3 regions of the Streptomyces sp. NPDC057854 genome follow, and region 3 is predicted to be linked to each of the others. Evidence: riboswitches for the same ligand, from Rfam matches in the RefSeq annotation. Region 3 holds a riboswitch; each other region holds the start of a gene.
What was found. A riboswitch is a leader RNA that binds a small molecule or an ion and turns the genes downstream of it on or off. The one in region 3 is predicted to bind cyclic di-AMP.
Positions count from the first base shown of each region.

Region 1: it holds a riboswitch for cyclic di-AMP, as region 3 does, so the genes downstream of both, ACFVQZ_RS12820 (LysM peptidoglycan-binding domain-containing protein) here and ACFVQZ_RS26705 (M23 family metallopeptidase) in region 3, are expected to answer to the same signal.
Region 2: it holds a riboswitch for cyclic di-AMP, as region 3 does, so the genes downstream of both, ACFVQZ_RS11600 (M23 family metallopeptidase) here and ACFVQZ_RS26705 (M23 family metallopeptidase) in region 3, are expected to answer to the same signal.

Region 1 covers NZ_JBHVMF010000007.1:149,790-154,459, forward strand. The annotation lists gene ACFVQZ_RS12810 (universal stress protein) at 1-125, shown strand, start outside; gene ACFVQZ_RS12815 (phosphoribosyltransferase family protein) at 220-1,524, shown strand; gene ACFVQZ_RS12820 (LysM peptidoglycan-binding domain-containing protein) at 1,518-2,414, opposite strand; cyclic di-AMP (ydaO/yuaA leader) riboswitch at 2,419-2,605, opposite strand; gene ACFVQZ_RS12825 (hypothetical protein) at 2,957-3,541, shown strand; gene ACFVQZ_RS12830 (sugar isomerase) at 3,651-4,577, shown strand.
Region 2 covers NZ_JBHVMF010000006.1:183,634-188,303, reverse strand. The annotation lists gene ACFVQZ_RS11610 (M16 family metallopeptidase) at 1-735, shown strand, start outside; gene ACFVQZ_RS11605 (M16 family metallopeptidase) at 762-2,126, shown strand; cyclic di-AMP (ydaO/yuaA leader) riboswitch at 2,325-2,485, shown strand; gene ACFVQZ_RS11600 (M23 family metallopeptidase) at 2,495-3,265, shown strand; gene ACFVQZ_RS11595 (GntR family transcriptional regulator) at 3,459-4,142, shown strand; gene ACFVQZ_RS11590 (HPr family phosphocarrier protein) at 4,330-4,611, opposite strand.
Region 3 covers NZ_JBHVMF010000020.1:137,256-141,925, forward strand. The annotation lists gene ACFVQZ_RS26695 (MFS transporter) at 1-868, shown strand, start outside; gene ACFVQZ_RS26700 (PP2C family protein-serine/threonine phosphatase) at 1,083-2,327, shown strand; cyclic di-AMP (ydaO/yuaA leader) riboswitch at 2,560-2,709, shown strand; gene ACFVQZ_RS26705 (M23 family metallopeptidase) at 2,721-3,938, shown strand; gene ACFVQZ_RS26710 (aldo/keto reductase) at 4,052-4,670, shown strand, end outside.

The sequences.
Region 1 (4,670 bases), on a different contig from region 3:
AGCTGGTCGTCATGGGGGCGCGCGGGCGCGGCGGCTTCGCGGGCCTGCTGCTGGGGTCGGTGAGCCAGGCGCTGCTCCACCACGCCCAGTGCCCGGTCGCCGTCGTCCGGAACCCGGCCGGCTGACGCGACGGGTGCGACCCTGGAGGGAGGGGCCCGCCGGCCCCGCCGAGGGGGACGCGACCACGAGGGGGGACGCGAGATCGGGAAGGCGGCCGTCATGTACTTCGCCGACCGGGAGGACGCGGGGCGGCGGCTCGCCGCCCGGCTCGACCACCTCAGGGGCCGCGACGTGGTCGTCGTCGGACTGCCGCGCGGCGGCGTTCCGGTGGCGGCCGAGGTGGCGGACGCGCTGGACGCGCCGCTCGACATCTGCCTGGTCCGCAAGCTGGGCGTGCCGGGCCGGCCGGAGGTCGCCATGGGGGCGATCGGCGAGGGCGGGGTCCGGGTCGTCAACGAGGAGGTCGTGCGGCTCGCGGGCGTCAGCGAGGGGGACCTGGCGGACGCCGAGGTGCGGGAGCGGCAGGTGCTGGCCGACCGGACCCGGACGTACCGGGGCAGCCGGCGGCCGGTGCCGCTGGAGGGGCGGACGGTGGTGGTCGTCGACGACGGCCTCGCCACCGGGGCGACCGCGCTGGCCGCCTGCCGGACGGTACGGGCCGGGGGAGCCGCGCGGATCGTGCTCGCCGTGCCGGTGGCGCCGGACGACTGGGCGGCGCGGCTCGGTGGGGAGGCCGACGAGACGGTCGCCGTCCACACCCCGGCGGAGTTCGCGGCCGTCGGCCAGTTCTACCGGGACTTCGACCAGACGCCGGACGCCGAGGTGGTGGCCCTGCTCGACCGGAGCCGGGCGGGGCGCGCCCCGGTGGTCCGGAACACCTCCGTACGGATCGGGGTCGACGGCGTCGAGCTGCCGGGCGACCTCGCGCTGCCCGACGGGGCGGCCGGTCTGGTCCTCTTCGCGCACGGCAGCGGCAGCGGCCGGGACAGCCCCAGGAACCGGGCGGTGGCCGGCGCCCTGAACGGGGCCGGGCTCGGGACGCTCCTGTTCGACCTGCTCACGGAGGCCGAGGCGGCCGACCGGGCGCAGGTGTTCGACACCCCGCTGCTCGCCGGGCGGCTGGCCCGGGTGTCCGCCTGGGCGGCGCGGCGGCCGGAGACCGCGGCGCTGCCGCGGGGGTACTTCGGGGCGAGTACGGGCGCCGCCGCCGCGCTGTGGGCCGCGGCGGCGCCGGACGACGACGTGGCCGCCGTGGTGTCCCGGGGCGGCCGGCCCGACCTCGCGGGGGAGCGGCTGGCCGCGGTGCGGGCGCCGACGCTGCTGATCGTCGGCGGCGACGACGACCTGGTCCTGGACCTCAACCGGCGGGCCGAGGCGCTGCTGCGCTGCGAGAGCCGGCTGGAGGTCGTGCCGGGCGCCGGCCACCTCTTCGAGGAGCCCGGCGCCCTGGAACGGGTCGCGGAACTGGCCACCGCCTGGTTCACCGGCCGCTTCGCGGCGGTGACCGGCGGGGCCGGTCAGTAGGCGCCGTTGACGTTGTCGATGGAGCCGTACCGGTCGGCCGCGTAGTTGCAGGCGGCAGTGATGTTCGCGACGGGGTCGTACGGGTCGAGCGAGGTGCCCGGCACGTGGTAGGCCGCGAACGTCGGGTCGATGACCTGGAGCAGGCCCTTGGAGGGGGTGCCCTTGGCGGCGTTCGAGTCCCAGAGGTTGATGGCGCGGGGATTGCCGGAGGACTCGCGCATGACGTTGCGGAGGATGCCGTCGTACGTGCCGGGGATGCCGTAGCGGGCCATGACGTCGAGCGACTCGCGGATCCAGCCGTCCAGGTTGTCGGCGTACCGGGTGGCGGCGGGAGCGGCCTGCGGCGCGGCCTGTGCGACCGTCGCGCGGGTCTGCGCGGCGGGGGCCGCGGGGCGGGCGGCGGAGCGGCTCGCCCGTTCGGCGGAACCGCCGGCGGCGGGCTTCGCGGTGTCCTTCCGGACGGTCTTCCGCGGGGCGGGGACGGCCCCGGCGGAATCCCGACGAATCGTCAGTTCCAGGCCCGGATGAATGAGTGACGGATTGTCACCGACGGCGGTCCGGTTCGCCTGGTAAAGCGCCTTCCAGCCGCCCTGAATTCCCTTTCGGTGGGCGATCAGGGAAAGCGAGTCGCCCTGCACCACGGTGTACGCGCGGGGCGCGGCGGCCGGCGCGGCCGGAACGGTGGCGGGGGCCTGTGCCGGGGTGGCGGGAGCGGCGGCCGGGGCCGCGACGGCGGCGGCCGGTGCGGCGGTCCGCGCGACGGGCTCGGCGCCGGCGGTGGCCGGGACGACGAGGGGCAGGGCGAGGGCGACTCCGCCGGTGCCCGCGAAGGCGAGACCTCGGGAGACGGGGCGGCGTCGGGGGCGGCGGTGCTTGCCGTGAGCGGGCATGACGGTTTCCTCTCCGGCGCCTGCGAGGTGAGCTGTCGGGTTCGGACGGGGAGGTGTCCGGCCGCGCGCACGCGGCTTCACCCCGAGCCGTTCCGGTGGTCCGGACCGGCGGTGTGGTGGGTCCCCCGCTCCTGCCGTCGGGTGCAATGGGAGGTCGTCCGGGCGGTGGCAGGATTCGGCGGTCCGCCCGAATGGAGGTGACCGTAGGCGAGAAATGCGGCGCGGAACAAGACGCGCGGACACGGGAAAAGGAAGGGCAAAGATCGATGTGCCGGAATTCAAGATCGACCGTTCTCGCGGTGATTCCGGATTCCCTTGTGCGGCGCGGATTCTGACGGGGGCGGGGGCGGTGGCGGCGGAGGGAAAGTGAGTCGCGTCACGGGGTGCGTAATGTCCGAATAGGCCGCCTGGTTCTGTTCGTTGGAATGTGCTCCGTAATGCCCACGTGTTGGGGTGGCATGCGCGGTGCATACACGGCAAACCGGACACGCATCGCCAATCATGGGGGGATGTCCTCAACTGCCCCGCTTTCTCCCGCTTTGATGGATCCGGACACCCTCGACCGCGAGGCGGCCCGGCTCTACGAGAGCGCCGCCTGGGAGCGGCTGCTCGCGCCCGCCCCCGCGCCCGCCCCCGCGCCCGGCCCGGCCTCCGAGGCGTGGCGGAGCCTGCTGTCCGTCCCCGTGGACCGGCTCGTCGCCGACGCGCTCGACGCGCTGCCGGCGCCGCCGCCCGCCGAACGCCCGCTGCCCGGCCGGATCGGCGCCGCGCTCCCGGACCGGCTGCACGTCTGGCGCCGCATCGGCCGCCCGGACGTCCGGCCCTCCGTGCACCTGGCGTACGCGCGCCGGGTCCTGGAGGAGTGGGGCTGGCAGAACACCCCGTACAAGCTCCGGGACGCGCGCGGCGCGCGGTGCGTCTGCGGCGCGCTGCTCGCCGCCCACCGGCTCGGCCACGGCAGCGCCGCCACCATGAACGAGGCCGGTGCCTGGATCATGACCGAGCTGCGGTCCCGCGGCTGGCACGGCCTCATCGGCCCCTGGAACCGTGCCCCCGGCCGCACCGCGGCGGACGCGCTCGCCCTCCTCGACGCCACGATCCACCGCGCGTCCGTCGCCGGCCGCTGATCCAGGCCCCCGGTGGACTCTGGTCGACGGGTGACTGTATCTGCTTGAATGATGCTTGTTACGAGCAGCTTCACGCATTGATGTCAGTCCTTCCGTGCAAGGAGTGCGCATGGCCCCGTCCCGTACCGCCGCCGAGATCGCCACCCAGCCCGCCCTCTGGCGGGAAGCGCTCCGCACCCTGCCCGCGCACGCCGCCGCGCTGCCCCGGCGCGGGGAGCGGGTCGCCGTGATCGGCTGCGGCACCTCGTGGTTCATGGCGCAGGCGTACGCGGACCTGCGCGAGGCCGGCGGGCACGGGGAGACGGACGCGTTCGCCGCCTCCCGCTTCCCCCACGGGCGGCGGTACGACCGGGTCGTCGCGCTCACCCGTTCCGGCACCACCAGCGAGGTCCTGGCCGTCCTCGACCGGCTGAAGGGCACCGTCCCCACCGGCGCGATCACCGCCGACCCGGCCACCCCGGTGCGGGACGGCGCCGACGCCCTCGCCGTCCTCGACTTCGCCGACGAGGAGTCGGTCGTCCAGACCCGCTTCGCCACCACGGCCCTCGCGCTCCTCCGCGCCCACCTGGAGGCCGAGGATGCGCTCCCGGCCGGCGTCGGCTCCGTCGCCCGCGCCGCCGACGACGCCGAACTCGCCCTCGCCCGGCCGCTGGAGGACTCCGTGCGCGACGCCGAGCAGGTCACGTTCCTCGGCAGCGGCTGGACCTACGGCCTCGCCCAGGAGGCCGGGCTCAAGATGCGGGAGGCGGCCGGCGCGTGGACGGAGGCGTACCCGGCGATGGAGTACCGCCACGGGCCGATCAGCATCACCGGGCCCGGCCGGGTCGCCTGGACCTTCGGCCCCCTGCCCGGCGGCCTCGCCGAGGAGATCCGGGCGGTCGGCGGCACCCTCGTCGACGGCGGTCTCGATCCGCTCGCCGAACTCGTCGTGGCCCAGCGGCTCGCCGTCGCGGTCGCCGAGGCGCGCGGCCTGGACCCGGACCGCCCGCGGAACCTCACCCGCTCGGTGGTCCTCGCCGACGCCGGGGCGGCCTGACGCCCGCGGGCCCTACTCCGCGGAGCCGTAGCGAGTGAACGCCCTCCCCTTCGTATCCGTCCGCATCCCTCCGCATCCCTCCGTATCCCTTCG
Region 2 (4,670 bases), on a different contig from region 3:
GTCGGCGACATCGACCCGGAGCAGACGCTCGCCTGGATCGAGAAGTACTTCGGTTCCATCCCCGGCCACGACGGCAAGCCCGCCCCGCGCGACGGCTCCCTGCCGGACGTGATCGGCGAGCAGCTGCGCGAGGTCGTCGTCGAGGAGGCCCCGGCCCGCGCCCTGATGGCCGCCTACCGGCTGCCCGAGGACGGCACGCGCGCGTGCGACGCGGCCGACCTCGCCCTCACCGTGCTCGGCGGCGGCGAGTCCTCCCGCCTGCACAACCGGCTGGTCCGCCGCGACCGCACGGCGGTCGCCGCCGGCTTCGGCCTGCTCCGGCTCGCCGGCGCCCCCTCGCTCGGCTGGCTGGACGTCAAGACGTCCGGAGGCGTCGAGGTGCCCGTCATCGAGGCGGCCGTCGACGAGGAGCTGGCCCGCTTCGCCGCCGAGGGCCCGACCGCCGAGGAGATGGAGCGCGCCCAGGCCCAGCTGGAGCGCGAATGGCTCGACCGGCTCGGCACGGTCGCCGGCCGCGCGGACGAACTGTGCCGCTTCGCCGTGCTGTTCGGCGACCCGCAGCTGGCGCTGACCGCCGTCGACCGGGTCCTCTCGGTCACCGCGGACGAGGTGCGCGAGGTGGCCGCGGCCCGGCTCCGGCCGGACAACCGCGCGGTGCTGGTGTACGAGCCGGCCGAGACCGCCGACAGCGACGCCACCGACGAGAGCGACGACGAAGAGGGAGCGGACCAGTGACGGACACCGCCCAGCCCCTGACCAGCATGGAGTTCCACCCCCAGCCGCAGGCCGGCGCGGCGAGGCCGTGGGCCTTCCCGGCCCCCGAGCGCGGCACGCTCGACAACGGCCTGACCGTGCTGCGCTGCCACCGCCCCGGCCAGCAGGTCGTCGCCGTCGAGCTCTTCTTCGACGCGCCGCTGGACGCCGAGCCCGAGGGCCTCGACGGCGTCGCCACCATCATGGCGCGCGCCCTCTCCGAGGGGACCACCGAGCGCGGCGCCGAGGAGTTCGCGGCGGAGCTGGAGCGCTGCGGCGCCTCCCTCGACGCGCACGCCGACCACCCCGGCGTCCGGGTCTCCCTGGAGGTCCCGGTCTCCCGCCTGCCGAAGGCGCTCGCGCTCGTCGCCGAGGCGCTGACCTCCCCGGCGTTCGACGCCGACGAGGTCAAGCGTCTGGTGGCCAACCGGCTCGACGAGATCCCGCACGAGTCCGCCAACCCGAGCCGGCGCGCGGCCAAGCAGCTCTACAAGGAGCTCTTCCCGGCCTCCGCGCGGATGTCCCGGCCGCGCCAGGGCACCGAGAAGACGGTGGAGGCCATCGACGCCGCCGCCGTCCGCGCCTTCTACGACGCGCACCTGCGGCCCGCCACCGCCACCGCGGTCGTCGTCGGCGACCTCACCGGCGTGGACCTGGACGCGGTCCTCGCCGACACGCTGGGCCGCTGGACCGGCGCGCCGGCCGCGCCGCGCCCCATGCAGCCGATCACCGCCGACGACACCGGACGGGTCGTCATCGTCGACCGTCCGGGGGCCGTCCAGACGCAGCTGCTCATCGGCCGGATCGGGCCGGACCGCCACGACTCCGTCTGGGCCGCGCAGGTCCTCGGCGTCTACTGCCTCGGCGGCACCCTGACGTCCCGTCTGGACGCCGTCCTGCGCGAGGAGAAGGGCTACACGTACGGCGTGCGCGCCTTCGGGCAGGTGCTCCGCTCGGACGGCGAGGGGCACGGCGCCTCGCTCCTCGCCATCAGCGGCTCGGTCGACACACCGAACACCGCGCCGGCCCTGGAGGACCTGTGGAAGGTCCTGCGCACGCTGGCCGAGGGCGGACTGACCGACGCCGAGCGGGACGTCGCGGTGCAGAACCTGGTGGGGGTGGCGCCGCTCAAGTACGAGACGGCCGCCTCGGTCGCCGCGACCCTGTCCGACCAGGTCGAGCAGCACCTGCCGGACGACTACCAGGCCCGGCTGTACGCGCGGCTCGCCGAGACCGGCACGGTCGAGGCCACGGCGGCCGTCGTCAGCGCCTTCCCGGTGGACCGGCTGGTCACCGTGCTGGTGGGCGACGCCGCGCAGATCGAGGAGCCCGTGCGAGCCCTCGGCATCGGCGAGGTGACCGTGGTGAGCTGACCCCGGGTCAGCGGGCGGCGGAGGTCTCCGATGCGATGAAGCGTCGGGGACCTCCGCTTTGTCCGTTATGAAGCTAAGCATGATCGTATGCCCTGTGGCATGTCTTACAAAAAGGCGTGTCTGTTTGGCGATCGACATCCGTCCGGCCTAGCGTCGACGCGGCTGTCCGGCCCACGCACGCGCCGCACCCGCGGCACCGGACAGTCATCGCCGAGTCCCCGTCAGGCGCGAGCCTGGGGAGCCGGGGACCCACCAGTCCCTGGGGTGAATCGGACGCCTTCGCCCGCGCGGAGGGGCCCGTAGGAGACCTTCCTGCTCCGAACCCGTCAGCTAACCCGGTAGGCGAGAAGGAAGGAAAGGACCGTCTCTTGGCGTTCACCCGTGCCACCGGGAAGCACCGTGGTGCGAGCCGACTGGCTCGCCGCAGCGCCGGCATCGCCGGCGTGGCCGCCCTCGCGACCACCGGCGTCGTCGGCACCCTCGCCTCTCCGGCCCTCGCCGCCGACGGGGAGGACCGTTCCCCCGAGGACACCGGCCTCATGAAGGTGATCGCCGACGAGTCGATCGCCGACCAGATCAGCGCGCAGGCCGCCGCCCAGGAGCAGGAGGCCGCCGAGGCCGAGGCCCGGGCCAAGGCGCGCGCCGAGGCGAAGCGCAAGGCCGAGGCCCGCGCCAAGGAGATCCGCGAGGAGAAGGAGCGCGCCGCCCGCGAGGCCGAGCGCCGCCGCCTCGCCTCCTTCAACCTCCCGGTCGCCGGCTCGTACGTCTCCACCGGCTACAAGACCGGCGGCTCCCTCTGGTCCTCCGGCAGCCACTCCGGCGTCGACTTCCACGCCGCCTACGGCACCCCGGTCGTCTCCGTCGGCTCCGGCACCGTCGTCGAGGCCGGCTGGGGCGGCGCGTACGGCAACAACGTCGTGATCCGGATGCACGACGGCACCTATACCCAGTACGGCCACCTGTCGTCCATCGGCGTCTACGTCGGCCAGACCGTCGAGCCCGGCCAGCAGATAGGCGTCTCCGGCTCGACCGGCAACTCGACCGGCCCGCACCTGCACTTCGAGGCCCGCGCCACCGCCGAGTACGGCTCCGACATCAACCCCGTCGCGTACCTCCGCGCCCGCGGCGTCAGCCTCTGACCCGCCATTCCCGCCCCGAAAAGGCCCCGGCTCTCCCGAGCCGGGGCCTTTTCCGTCGCTTCCGGCCCGCATGCCCCGGGCGTCTACCGGCCGGATTCCGAGGGGGCATCGGAATTTCCGGCGCGCTGCAATAGAGTCGCGGAAGAAGCGCCGCTCGAATGCGGGGCGCGCGGAGCGAATACGGAGGTCGGACATGCGGGTTCCCGCGCAATCGGTATGCACGGCGATCCGGGACGACATCGTCTCGGGGGTCTTCGAGCGCGGCAGCCGGCTCACCGAGGACCAGCTCGCCCGGCGCTACGGCGTCTCCCGCGTGCCGGTCCGCGAGGCCCTGCGCACCCTGGAGTCCGAGGGCTTCGTGGTCAGCCGCCGGCACGCGGGCGCCCAGGTCGCCGAGCCCACCGACCAGGAGGCCGCAGACCTCCTCGACGTACGGGCGCTGCTCGAACCGCTCGGCGCCGCCCGGGCCGCCCAGCGGCGCACCGACGCCCACCTCAAGGTGCTGCGCGGCCTGGTCAGGCTGGGACAGGAGCGGGCCCGGCGGGGGCAGGGGGAGGACCTGCGGGCGCTCGGCGGCTGGTTCCACGAGACGCTGGCGCAGGCGTCCGGCAGCCCGGCGCTCGCCGTCCTGCTCACCCAGCTGCGCCACAAGATCGCCTGGATGTACGTCGTGGACCCGCCGGACCGGCCGGCGGACGCCTGGGCCGAGCACGGGGCGATCGTCGACGCCGTCGCGCGCGGGGACGCCGAGCGGGCCCGCGCGCTGACCGCCCTGCACGCCGAGCGCTCCCTGCCGCTGCACCGGCTGAAAAGGCCGGAGCACGGCCGCGTGAGGGTTTCGCAACACGCCGTCAACACGGCGAGTTCCCGGATTTAACACGGGCGCCGTATACAGGAAGAGGAATTCTCCCGGCCTTGTCGCGGCTTTGTGCCGACCTTGTCCCGGCCTTTTCCTGCTGCCCGGAAAAGGGAAATTGCGGGACCGCGGAAATGCCGGACGGCCGTGTCCGCCGGGAATTCCGGGGACACGGCCGTCCGTGGGGAACGGGATCGACTCGCCGTGATCAGACCGTCTCGGGAAGCTCGTCCAGGCCCTCGGCCACCAGCTTGGCGAGGCGCTCCAGCGCGGCCTCGGCGCCCTCGGCGTCCGAAGCGAGCACGATCTCCTCGCCGCCCTGCGCGCCCAGGCCGAGCACCGCGAGCATGGAGGCGGCGTTCACCGGGTTGCCGCCGGCCTTGGCGATGGTCACCGGAACACCGGAGGCCGTGGCGGCACGGACGAAGATGGAGGCGGGGCGGGCGTGCAGGCCCTCGGCCCAGCCGACGTTGACGCGGCGCTCAGCCATGGTGTTGCCCTTCAGGTCTTCAGCGGTTGTCTAGACCAGTCTCTCACGGGAAGCGGAGT
Region 3 (4,670 bases):
CAACCCGGCGGTGCGGGCGTGCCTGGCGGCGGAGGCGGGGGAGGAGCGCAGGGTGGAGGCGTTCGCCCTGTTCAACGCCTACTACCAGGCGGGCATCCTGCTCGGCCCGCTGGTCGGGGTGGCGCTCACCGGGGTCTCGTTCCGGCTGACGTGCGTGGTCGCGGCCGTGCTCTTCCTGGGGCTGACGCTGGTGCAGCTGCGGCACCTGCCGGTGGCGGCGGGCGGCGGCCGGCCGGAGCGGAAGGACGGCGAGGCGGCCGGGGCGGCCGGGGTCCGGGGGCAGTTCCGCACGGTCCTCGGCAACCGGGTGTTCTGGCTTTTCTCGCTCGCCATGACCGGTTCGTACGTGCTGTCCTTCCAGGTCTACCTGGCGCTGCCGCTCGCGGCGGGCGGCACGGGCGTGACGACCGCGCTGTTCGTCGTCTCCGCGCTCGTCGCGCTCGCCGGACAGCTGCGGATCACCGCCTGGTGCGCGGCCCGGCTCGGCCGCGAGCGGAGCCTCGTCGCCGGGCTGGCCCTGATGGGCGGCGCGTTCCTGCTGCCCGCCACGCTCGGGCGGGGCGCGGCGGCGCTGCTGCTGTGCGCGGCGGTCCTCGCGGTGGCGAACGCGGTGCTCTACCCGTACGAGATGGACACCGTCGTCGCGCTCTCCCGGGGCCGCTGGGTGGCCACCCACTACGGGCTCTACAACACGGTCTGCGGGATCGGGATCACGCTCGGGAACCTCGGTACGGGTGTGCTCCTCGACGTCACGGGCTGGACGGCCGCGCCGTGGCTGGCGCTCTGCGGCGTCGGCCTGGGCTGTGCGGCGGCGGTCGCGGTCCTGGGGCGGGGCGGACGGCTGCGGGTGGACGGCTCGACGTCGTAGCGGACGGCCGGGCTTCCGCCCGTACGCGGTTCCCACGCGCGCGCGTGGGCGGGACGCGGCATGCACGCGCGCGTGGGTGGGACCCGGTCTCCACGCGCGCGTGGAGCGGGCCGCGTACGCCGGTCGGACGCCTGCCGGTCGCCGGGCGGGCGCGGCGCGGGGACCCTGGGAGGGTGCGCGGCGGCGGGCCGGCGACCGGTCAGGAGTACTCAAGGTGACGCACCCTCGGGGAGCGGCGGGCGGCGGGCGGCGGGGCGATCCGCCCGGCCGCGGTCCCGTCCGGTCCGGCGCGACCCGGGGACCGTACGGGAGCGAGGTGCGGCAGTCCGCGCCGTTCGGCGCGACCCGGCGGGTCCTGCGGGCGCTGCCGCCGCTGATCATCGCGGGCGGGGTGGTGTTCGACCTGGCGACGCCGCCCGCGTACACGGCGGCGCCGATGTTCTCCGCCGCGCCGCTGATCGCCGCCCCGTTCTTCTCCCGGCTCACCACGCTGCTGACCGGGCTGGCGGCGATCCTGGCGTCGGTCGGGCTGCACGCGTACAACGACACGCTCACCGACGTGCCCTCGCTGACGGAGACGCTGACCGTGGTGACGGTGTCCGCGCTGGCGCTGGTGATCAACCTGGTGGTGCGGCGCAGCGGCGAGCGGCTGGCGTCGGCGCGGGTCATCGCGGAGGCCGCGCAGCGGGCGGTGCTGCCGATGCCGGCGGAGCGGATCGGCGGGCTGCAGTGCGCGGCGCGGTACGAGGCGGCGCAGGCGGACGCGTTCATCGGCGGCGACCTGTTCGCGGTGCAGGACACGCCGCACGGGGTGCGGCTGGTGGTCGGGGACGTGCGGGGCAAGGGGATGGACGCGGTGGAGGCGGTCGCCGTGGTGATCGGCGCGTTCCGGGAGGCGGCGGAGCAGGAGGCGACGCTGGAGGGGGTGGCGCGGCGGCTCGACCGGGCCCTCGACCGGGAGGGGACGCGGCGCGAGGGGCTCGACGCCTTCGAGGGGTTCACGACGGCGGTGCTGGCGGAGGTCCCGCGCGCGGGCGGGCGGGTCCGGCTGGTGAACCGGGGGCACCCGCCGCCGCTGCTGCTGTACGGGGACGGGCGCCTGGAGACGGTCGCGCCGGCCGAGGCGGCGCTGCCGCTCGGGATGGGCGAGCTGTCGGTGTGGCCGGACCGGGCCGACGAGCGGGCGTACCCGGCGGGCGCGACGCTGCTCTTCTACACCGACGGCCTCTCGGAGGCGCGGGACGCGGGCGGCGTCTTCTACGATCCGGCGGCCCGGCTGGCGGGCGCGGTTTTCCCGGGGCCGGAGGAGCTGCTCGACGCGCTCGTGGACGACGTGCGGCGGCACACCGGCGGGGGGACGACCGACGACATGGCGCTGCTGGCGGTGAGCCGGCCGGCGGCCGGGGCGCCGGAGCGGCGGCGGACCATGCCGGTGGTGCCGCCCGGGCCGGGAGGTTGACGCGATCCGGCCGGGCGTTCACCGTGCGTGGTCAGGAGGTGCCTCAGCGATAACAATTGACACACCGTCAGATTTCAGAGGTTTGACGGACCGGCACTGAAGCGGGGTCAACTCGGGCGAATCCCTGCCATTTCCGTGAATGATCAAGGGGAACGGCTTGGAATCGGACCGTCGTGTCTATTAACGTTCGATAACGCAGCGCGGTCGTCCCAGCCGTCGCAAGAGGCGGCTCCGTGCGCACGTGCCGAATCCCGAAAGGGAACCGGGGAACCATCCCTTGGGGTGAATCGGGCCCCTCGCACCCCCCGTGCGAACACGCCCGTAGGAGACCTTCCTGCTCCGAACCCGTCAGCTAACCCGGTAGGCGAGAAGGAAGGAAAGGAGCGCGCCTCCGTGGCGTCCAACACCCCCGTACCCGGTGCCCCCTTCGAGCCCTTCGGCGGCCCGGGTGCCGTCGGAGCGGACGACCCGGCCGGCGCCGCGCCGGGCGCGTACGACACCGCCTCCTTCACCCCCTCCCCCGGGGAGTGGAACCCGACCGAGGGCTCCCTGCGCGCCGAGAGCCGCGCCGGCGGCCGGCACCGGGTCGTGAAGCAGCGCTCCAACTTCGCCCGCTCCTCCACCGTCCTCGGCGTCGGCGTCATCGCCGCCGTCGGCGCGGGCGGCCTCGCCACCGCGCAGGAGAAGCCGCCGGTCGCGATCTCCCTCCCGGACCTTCCCGACCTGGGCCTCCCGGACGCCCACGACCTGCCCGGCGTCGGCGCCCTGCTGCCCGGCGGCGACGAGGAGACCGCCGACGCGCAGGGCTCCGCGCCCGTCGCGGCGGGCGCCGCCGCGGCGAAGCCGCTCACCTCCGTCACGTACACCGCCCCGGCCGGCACCGCCGCCGCCGGCACCGCCACGGCCGCCCCCGCCGAGCGCACCGCCTCCGCCGCCGACGCCGGCGAGGCCCTGCGCGCCCGCATCCTCCAGCAGGCCGAACAGCAGCAGCAGGCCGCGGTCGACGCCGAGAAGCTGGCCGCCGAGAAGGCCGCCGCCGAGAAGGCCGCCGCGGACGCCAAGGTCCAGGCGGAAGCCGCCGCCAAGGCCGAGGCCGAGCGGATCGCCGCGGAGAAGGCCGCCGAGGAGAAGCGCCTCGCCGAGGAGAAGGCCGAGGCGGAGCGGATCGCCGCCGAGAAGGCGGAGGCCGAGCGCCTCGCCCAGCTGGCCGCCAGCTACGCGATGCCGCTCTCCTCGTACACCCTCACCTCCACCTACATGCAGTCCGGCTCGATGTGGTCCTCCGGCTACCACACCGGCCTCGACTTCGCGGCCCCCACCGGCACCCCGCTCAAGGCCGTGCACGGCGGCACCATCACGTCCGCGGGCTGGTCCGGTTCGTACGGCTACCGGATCGTCCTGCAGCTGGAGGACGGCACCGAGGTCTGGTACTGCCACCTCTCCTCCATGACCGTCGCCGCCGGCCAGACCGTCACCACGGGCGAGACCATCGGCCGCGTCGGCGCCACCGGCAACGTCACCGGACCCCACCTCCACATGGAGGTCCACACCCCGGACGGCGCGGGCATCGACCCGGCCGAGTGGCTGCGCTCCAAGGGCCTGACGGTCTGACCCCACGGTCCGACGCGACGGTCCGGCCGCCGGTCCGTCCGTACGAGCCTTCCGGCCGGGGTTCAGGCTCCCCGACCGGAATACGCCCGGCGGCGCACGGAGTTGATCTCCCCATGGACTCGACTCTGCGCCCGCTGGGCACCTCCGGCCTGCACGTCTTCCCGCTCGCCCTCGGCGGCAACGTCTTCGGCTGGAGCGCCGACGAGAAGACGTCGTTCGCCGTCCTCGACGCCTACGCCGCCGCCGGCGGCAACTTCGTCGACACCGCCGACGTCTACTCCGCGTGGGTCGACGGCAACGAGGGCGGCGAGTCCGAGACCGTCATCGGCCGCTGGCTGGCCGCCCGGGGCAACCGCTCCGACGTCGTCGTCGCCACCAAGGTCGGCGCCCTCGCCCCGCTCAACGGCCTCTCCGCCCCCACCGTCAAGGCCGCCGCGGAAGCCTCCCTGCGCCGCCTCGGCACCGACTACATCGACCTGTACTACACGCACTTCGACGACGAGACGGTCCCCGTCGAGGAGATCGTCACCGCCCTCGACCAGCTCGTGAAGGAGGGCAAGGTGCGGGCCGTCGCCGCCTCCAACATCTCGCCCGAGCGGCTGCGGGCCTCCCTCGACTTCGCCGAGGCCGAAGGGCTCACCCGGTACGTGGCGCTGCAGCCCGAGTACAACCTCGTGGCGCGCGAGAAGTACGAGGGCCCGCTCCTCGACACCGCCGCCGAAGCGGGCCTCG